Arenibacter algicola: one gene and its partner. The protein of the gene in region 1 interacts with the protein of each later gene in a pairwise test. Links are inferred from orthologs where the notes say so. Each region holds a gene or a part of one and is shown on either strand. Other genes may lie near its edges.

Region 1 (2,944 bases):
TATCCCAATACGCCTTACTTCCACAAGGACAGGTAGAAGCAACAGACCGAGTTAAAAATATGGTTGCCCAAATGGATTTGGAAGGATTTGGAAACTGTACCAATACCGGTGCATGTGAGGTAGAATGTCCAAAAGGAATTTCCTTGGAAAACATTGCCCGTATGAACAGGGAGTATTTCAGTGCCAGTATAAAAGGCTAGTACGATAATACGGATTAAAATATAATTTATTAGATACAGAAACAGACCCCATCCCTTTTCAGGAATGGGGTTTTTCTATGCCTAGATCTTAAAAATCCAGTATCTTTAAGTATGCCAAAAGAATATAAGGAAGAACGGATAATAGTTCCACGTTTTAATGAAGAGTCCGGTTTCTATACCACGCCGCAACGCTCCAAGATGATGGGAAAGATCAAAGGAAAGAACACCATCCCCGAATTGAAATTTAGAAGGGCATTATGGGCGGAGGGTTATAGATACAGGATAGACTATAAGAATTTGATCGGGAAACCGGATATAGTCCTAAAAAAGTATAAAACCGTTATTTTCATTGATGGGGAATATTGGCACGGTTATAATTGGGAGGAAAGGAAACAAAAAATTAAAACCAACAAAGAGTTCTGGATTCCAAAAATTGAACGTAATATTCAACGGGATAAGGAAGTAAACCACGAGCTACAACAATTGGGCTATACCGTTTTTAGATTTTGGGAGAGGGAAATCAAAAAAGAACTGGAACAATGTCTAAACAAGGTAATTGTCCATTTACAATCACAGCATTCCTAACCTACTTATAAAAATCTTAAACGCTCTTCAATGCCCAAGTATAAACACAAAATATCCTCCAAGCTTCCCAAAGTAAAAACTACGATTTTTACCACAATGGGGCAATTGGCACAGAAACACAGTGCCATAAATCTTTCCCAAGGTTTCCCCAATTTTGAGCCCGATCCTTCCTTGATAGATTTGGTTACACTGGCCATGAAACAAGGGTACAATCAATACGCACCTATGGCAGGGGTAATGGAACTGCGAGAAATGATCTCAGAAAAAATTGAACAATTATATGGCAGGCACTATCATCCGGAAAGTGAAATAACCGTAACCATCGGAGCCACACAGGCCATTTTTACCATCATTACGGCCTTTATTGGCAGTAATGACGAGGTAATAGTAATTAAACCGGCATACGACTGTTATGAACCTGCCATTGAAGTAAACGGGGGAGTTCCCGTTTTTGTTCAACTAAACAATACCGATTTTAAGATAGATTGGGAGGTTTTCCGCTCCAAAATTACACCTAGGACCAAAATGGTCATTATAAACACACCACACAATCCCAGTGGTACCATTATCTCCAAAGAGGATATGCTTGAATTGCAAAGGAGTCTCGAAAATACCGATATAATTGTTATAAGTGATGAAGTATACGAGCATATCACTTTTGACGGCCACGAGCATGAAAGTGCTTCAAAATATAATGGCCTTGCCTCCCGCACCTTTGTATGCGGTTCCTTTGGAAAAACCTTTCATATTACCGGCTGGAAAATGGGATATTGTGCGGGTCCGGCCGAACTGATGCTCGAATTCCGAAAAACCCATCAATTCAACGTGTTTAGCGCGGACCATGCCGTTCAAAAAGCTCTGGCCACATATTTAAAAAACCCTCAACACTATTTGGGTTTAAACCAATTTTATCAAGAAAAGCGGGATTTATTTCTTCAAGGATTATCTACCTCAAGGTTCAAAATAAAACCTTCCCAAGGTACTTATTTTCAATTAGTGGATTATAGTGATATTACCCAAGAACCGGACGAAGTCTTTGCCGAACGCCTGGTAACGGAACACAGAATAGCCAGCATTCCCATTTCCGGGTTTAACACTAAAGGGATCGACAATCGCTTAATAAGATTCTGTTTCGCCAAAACCAACGAAACTCTGGAAAAGGCCACCGAAATTCTCAGCAAGCTTTAAATAAAATAATTTTGTGAAAAACCTCGTTTAAATATCCAGCCGCAATAGCCAATCCGTTTGCTCATCATTACCTATAAAATAAGGATGGCTCCCAAACTTATAGAACCCCAATCTTTGATAAAATTTAATGGCCTTGGGATTGTGTTCCCAAACACCAAGCCACACATAAGACCTATTTTTAGCTTTGGCCATGGATATTACCTGCCCCAGTATCCACTCCCCAATTCCCTGGCCCTGAAATTCGCTCAATACATAGATACGCTCCAACTCTATGGAATTGATGTCCTTAATATCGGATTGGGCTTCATTTTCATTCAGCTTTATGTATCCCACCAAACTGGAATCCTTATAAATAAAATAATAGGATGAATTAATATCCTGAAGTTCCTTTAAAAGCCTTTCCTCGCCAAAAGCAGAATCAAGGTATTCCTTAAAATCCTCCGGCTTATTGTCCTTTTCAAAAGCATCTATAAAGGTCCTTTTGCCCATATTGGCCAAAACTCCCAAATCGTTAATGGTACACAGCCTCAAATGTAGTTTCATGCTTTACTTTCCTTCTTAAAATTACGATTTTCAACTAGATTGAAAACAAAAAAGGGAGCACTACTTTATAGTAGTGCTCCCTTTGTAAACTTTTGATTTATGCTATAGCATAAATAATTTTTTTGTCAATCTTACAATGCCCGTGAAAAAGTCATTTCGATAAACTTGAATTTCTTTTTGAGCGCGGGGGTGGTTAATTTGGGCTTCCATAGTAATTAAGGTTTAGTAGTTGTTAAATTTGGGGTTTAACTTCTGTTATTAAATGCAATATAATTCAGATTAACGCAACATTTAAAAAATTGTTGTGAAATATACAGTAATTGTTGTCTGCGCATAAAAATAGTTATTTTGATCGATATATATGTTTTCCAAAATGTTAAATAGAGACTGTACATTTAAATGTGACTTAAGATGAAAATTCTATAAAA
Region 2 (5,037 bases), on another replicon or contig:
TTATCACTTTTTAAAACTACCTCATCAAAAGTAGCATCTGTTATTTCTAATGCCATGTTTCGTTATTTTTAAATATTATACAAATTTAGACAATTATTTTGCCTTTTCCTTACTAAGATTATATTCGTTTTGACTATGGCTAAATTGATAAAACCTATTCTTTTTAATCACATTGCACTTGCGTGGAATTTTGACCATAATATTAGTTTAAAACCTTTAGTTCAACTTGTAATGTACGTCTTTTTCATTGAGCTGAAGAAGCAATTCACTTGATATTTGGATTTTTTGTTTTCTACAGGTCATGTTTACCTTTATCTGCTCCTCCATCTCATACACCACAAAACTAAGTGGATGATCGCCCTTATGCGATACCAACGTATCCTTAAGGTCCAATATGCTTTCCTCCTTCAATTGTGATATATCCAACTTAATGGTGAGTTTTTTGGCAAAGGTTTCCATAACGTCCTGCAGCATCATAATCATATTAAACTGCATCCTGGGATCTCCTTTTTTTCCGGTATCTCGGTTCATCCAACCTTCACGTACAAACACCTTGACATATGCAAAAGAATTGATCATCAGGAAATGACGATATTTTAAATACTCCTCCCCGAACATTCTAAATTCAAAGGTATCCGTATAATCTTCCATGGTAAACATGGCCCATCCCTTGCCATTTTTGGAAACCCGGTGCTGCACATCGGTAATTACCCCGGCAAAGGAGACCTCTCTATTTACTATAGCCTCCAAATCATTTAAATTGGAAAGGCTCGCATTGCAGAAGGCCTTAATCTCTGCATTAAAATCGTCCAAGGGGTGACCGGAAATATAGATTCCCACTACTTCTTTTTCCCTTCTCAATTTTCCCATGGTGCCCCATTCCTCACAGGGCGGGACCACAGGTTCCGGAATCTGAACATCACTGGCTTCACCAAACAGACTAACTTGTGATGAATTTTCATTCTCTTGAAATTTGGCCCCATACTTCATGGCTTTTTCCAAAAAGGTAATTCCGTCCCCCTCATCATAAAAATACTGCGCCCTATGAGTATCCCCAAATGAATCGAAGCCTCCGGCAACCGCCAGGTTCTCAAAGGCCTTTTTATTGGCCGCCCTTAGATCTATTCGTTTGGCCAGATCAAAAACAGATTTATAAGGTCCGTCTTTCTTTCTGTTCTCAACTATGGTTTCCACCGCACCCCGGCCAACACCTTTTACGGCCCCCATGCCAAAACGGACCGCACCGGCATCGTTTACGGCAAACTTATAGTAGGATTCGTTTACATCTGGCCCCAATACCTGTAATCCCATACGCTTACACTCTTCCATAAAGAAGGTAACCTGCTTTATGTCGTTCATGTTATTGGAAAGTACCGCGGCCATATATTCCGCAGGGTAATGCGCTTTGCAATAGGCGGTCTGGTAGGCAATCCATGCGTAACAGGTAGAGTGCGACTTGTTAAAGGCGTAGGCCGCAAATGCTTCCCAATCTTTCCAGATTTTCTCCAGCTTGTCTACGGCATGTCCTTTCTCCGAAGCCTGCTTTATAAATTGCGGCTTCATCTTATCCAGGACATACTTCTGCTTTTTCCCCATCGCCTTACGCAAAACATCGGCCTCACCCTTGGTGAAATCGGCCAACTTCTGCGAGAGGAGCATTACCTGCTCCTGGTAGACTGTAATGCCGTATGTTTCTGCCAAATACTCCTCGCAGGCATCCAGGTCATATATAATTTCCTCGGTACCATGCTTACGGGCTATGAAACTGGGAATGTATTCCATTGGACCGGGACGGTACAAGGCGTTCATGGCAATAAGATCCGCAAAAACGGTAGGTTTTAAAGCCCTCATGTGTTTTTGCATCCCGGGGGATTCATACTGGAACACCCCAACGGTTTCCCCACGCTGGAAAAGCTCGTATGTCTTTTCATCATCCAAGGGAAAATTCTCCGGATCCAATTCTATACCGTGTTTGGCCTTTACTATTTTAACGGTATCCTTGATCAAGGTCAAAGTTTTTAACCCCAAGAAATCCATTTTTAGCAAGCCTGCACTTTCTACCACAGAGTTATCGAACTGGGTACAATACATATCGGAGTCCTTCGCCAAGGCAACAGGAACGAACTTGGTAATGTCATCAGGGGTAATAATTACCCCGCAGGCATGTATACCGGTGTTACGCACCGATCCTTCCAATATATAAGCCTGGTTAAGGGTTTCCGACTCCAGGCCTTCACCTTCGGAAATAGCCAGCAACTCGTTGATCTTGATCAGTTCCTCGCTATTGAATTTTTCTTTTAAGGTTTTTTCATCGACCCCAATAATCTTTTTCAACTTGGACATATTGGGAATCAGCTTGGCCATACGGTCCGCATCCCCCAACGGCAGATCCAAGGCACGTGCCGTATCCCTGATAGATGACTTTGCCGCCATGGTACCATAGGTAATGATCTGGGCCACCTGATTGGAACCGTATTTATCTATTACATAGTCCATTACCCTTCCACGGCCTTCATCATCAAAGTCAATATCGATATCGGGCATGGACACACGATCTGGATTTAGGAATCTCTCAAAAAGCAGATCGTACTTAATAGGGTCCAAATTGGTTATCCATAAACAATAGGCAACTGCGGAACCTGCTGCGGATCCCCGACCGGGACCAACGGACACATCCATATTACGTGCGGCCCTAATAAAATCCTCTACGATCAGGAAATAACCAGGATATCCGGTCTTCTCAATTACCTTAAGCTCAAAATCGAGTCGCTCATCAATTTCAGGGGTAATTTCACCATATCTCTTTTTAGCCCCTTCATAGGTGATATGTCGGAGATATTTATTCTCCCCACGTTTTCCACCATCCAATTTATCCTCTTCGAACCTAAATTCTTCCGGAATATCAAAAGCAGGCAATAAGACATCGCGGGCAAGGGTAAATGTTTCTACCTTATCTATTACTTCCTGAATGTTGGTAATGGCTTCAGGAATATCCTTGAACAGGTCCTTCATTTCATCAGAGGACTTAAAGTAATATTCCTTATTGGGCAGGCCATATCGGTAACCCCGGCCACGACCTATAGGAGTGGCCTGTTTTTCACCATCTTTTACACAAAGCAAAATATCATGTGCATGCGCATTCTCCTTTTCCAGATAATAGGTGTTGTTGGTGGCAACCAATTTTACATTGTGCTTTTGGGCAAACTGGATCAAGACCTGATTTACACGATCTTCATCCTCCTGACCGTGACGCATAATTTCCATATACAGGTCATCCCCAAAAGTGTCCTTCCACCAAAGTAAGGCTTCCTCCGCCTGGTTCTCCCCAACATTTAAAACTTTACTGGGCACTTCCCCGTAAAGGTTTCCGGTAAGTACAATGATATCCTCTTTGTACTGTTCTATCACCTTTTTATCTATACGCGGAACATAATACTTCCCATCCACAAAGGCAATGGACGACATTTTTGCCAAATTTAAATATCCATTTTTGTTTTTGGCAAGCATTACTATTTGATACCCATTATCCTTCTGGGATTTATTGGTGTGATCCTCGCAAACTTGAAATTCGCACCCTATAATCGGTGTAATCTCCACCTCTGGTTCCGGAAGTTCCTGTAGTGGCTCCTGCCCCTCTTCCAAGGTTCCGTTTACAGTGGCTTCATAGCGCTTTAAATTTTCTTCGTTTCTGGCAACAACCCCCTTATTATGGTTAATGACCCCATTAACAAAATGAAAGGCCCCCATCATATTCGCGTGGTCCGTCATGGCCACCGCCGGCATTTTAGCTTTTGCTGTGGCAGAGATCAGCGCGGGAATACTAATGGTAGATTGTAGAATGGAAAACTGTGTATGATTATGGAGATGGGCAAAGTTTGCCGTTTCCAAAGTGGCCAAATTTTCCTTTATTTCCTCCTTGGAAATTCCACCAGAATCTTTCTCCCATAAGGCATCGGCTATTTTTTTTGATGCCTTTTTTAGGTTGATGTGCTTTAAACCTATTAATTGTATTTCTTGCGGATTGGCCTCGGAGAAATTTTTAAAATAATCGGGCTTCACATCCAATTGCTCGGCCGTATATTCATTTCTACGCACCAGTTCAAGAAAGCAACGGGTAGTAGCCTCCACATCGGCTGTAGCATTGTGCGCTTCTCCAAAAGGTTCACCGAACAAGTATTGATGCAGTTCCGTTAAGGTCGGTAATTTAAACTTACCGCCACGTCCACCAGGAATCTGACATAATTGAGCTGTATGCTCGGTACAGGTATCCAACACCGGCAATTCCTGTAAGGAATTTTCAACCTGGTACCTGTGGAACTCGGCACCCATAATGTTTAGATCGAATCCCACATTCTGGCCTACAACAAACTTGGTTTTGGAAAGTGCCGCGTTGAATTTTTCCAATACCTCCCCGATCGGAACCCCTTGTTGCTGTGCCAACTCCGTAGAAATCCCATGAATCTGTTCCGCATCGTAGGGAATATTAAAACCATCCGGCTGCACCAAATAGTCCTGGCTTTCCACCAAATTGCCCATAGCATCGTGCAACTGCCAGGCAATTTGTATACAGCGCGGCCAATTGTCGGTGTCCGTATAAGGGGCATCCCAACGTTTGGGTAATCCAGTGGTTTCCGTATCAAAAATAAGGTACATAGAGCGGGTTTATGTGATGGGATTGGAAGTGGTAAAAATAAGGAAATAGCACTTAAAGGGAAAGGGCATTTATTAGGAGTTATCAACGTTGCCAAAAGCAAAGAACCAGATGTTTCCATCTGGTTCCAATATACTATTTATAAAATATTAGGTCCTACGCTATTCGCTCATGGATATTGGCCACAGTCAATGAAGATTTAATGGCATCCCTATGTCTTTTCAACATACTCTCCGTGGATGGCGGAAGTACAACTCCCTTATCATATAAAATCTCATTATATTCCTCAAGACTTGCCTTTTCCCCACGCTCTACTTCTTCCAGCAGTTGTTCTTGTTCATTGGAGGCCATGGCCGCCTTAAGATTCATCCACGCCCTGTGAATAT

The links.
Region 2: the proteins of U735_RS0123745 (region 1) and dnaE interact in binary tests that used the Escherichia coli proteins (3 or more experiments, as listed by UniProt). The link is inferred for Arenibacter algicola from one-to-one orthologs.

Annotation. Positions count from the first base shown.
Region 1 is NZ_JPOO01000003.1:3,062,391-3,065,334, reverse strand. Bases 23-2,894 are described here. They hold U735_RS0123745 (methionine aminotransferase), read left to right. Parts: upstream 23-815; coding sequence 816-1,973; downstream 1,974-2,894. Other genes in these bases: U735_RS0123740 (GNAT family N-acetyltransferase), read right to left, coding at 2,001-2,516; U735_RS0123750 (very short patch repair endonuclease), read left to right, coding at 312-785; U735_RS0123755 (succinate dehydrogenase/fumarate reductase iron-sulfur subunit), read left to right, coding at 23-200. Outside these bases: more of U735_RS0123755, read left to right, coding at 1-22. UniProt on the Escherichia coli protein: Shows aminotransferase activity with methionine and histidine as substrates, and to a lesser extent also with phenylalanine.
Region 2 is NZ_JPOO01000001.1:339,156-344,192, reverse strand. What follows is about bases 17-4,981. They hold dnaE (DNA polymerase III subunit alpha), read right to left. Parts: upstream 4,654-4,981; coding sequence 217-4,653; downstream 17-216. Other genes in these bases: U735_RS0101435 (ferritin-like domain-containing protein), read right to left, coding at 4,808-4,981; trxA (thioredoxin), read right to left, coding at 17-56. Outside these bases: more of trxA, read right to left, coding at 1-16; more of U735_RS0101435, read right to left, coding at 4,982-5,037. UniProt on the Escherichia coli protein: DNA polymerase III is a complex, multichain enzyme responsible for most of the replicative synthesis in bacteria. This DNA polymerase also exhibits 3' to 5' exonuclease activity. The alpha chain is the DNA polymerase catalytic subunit.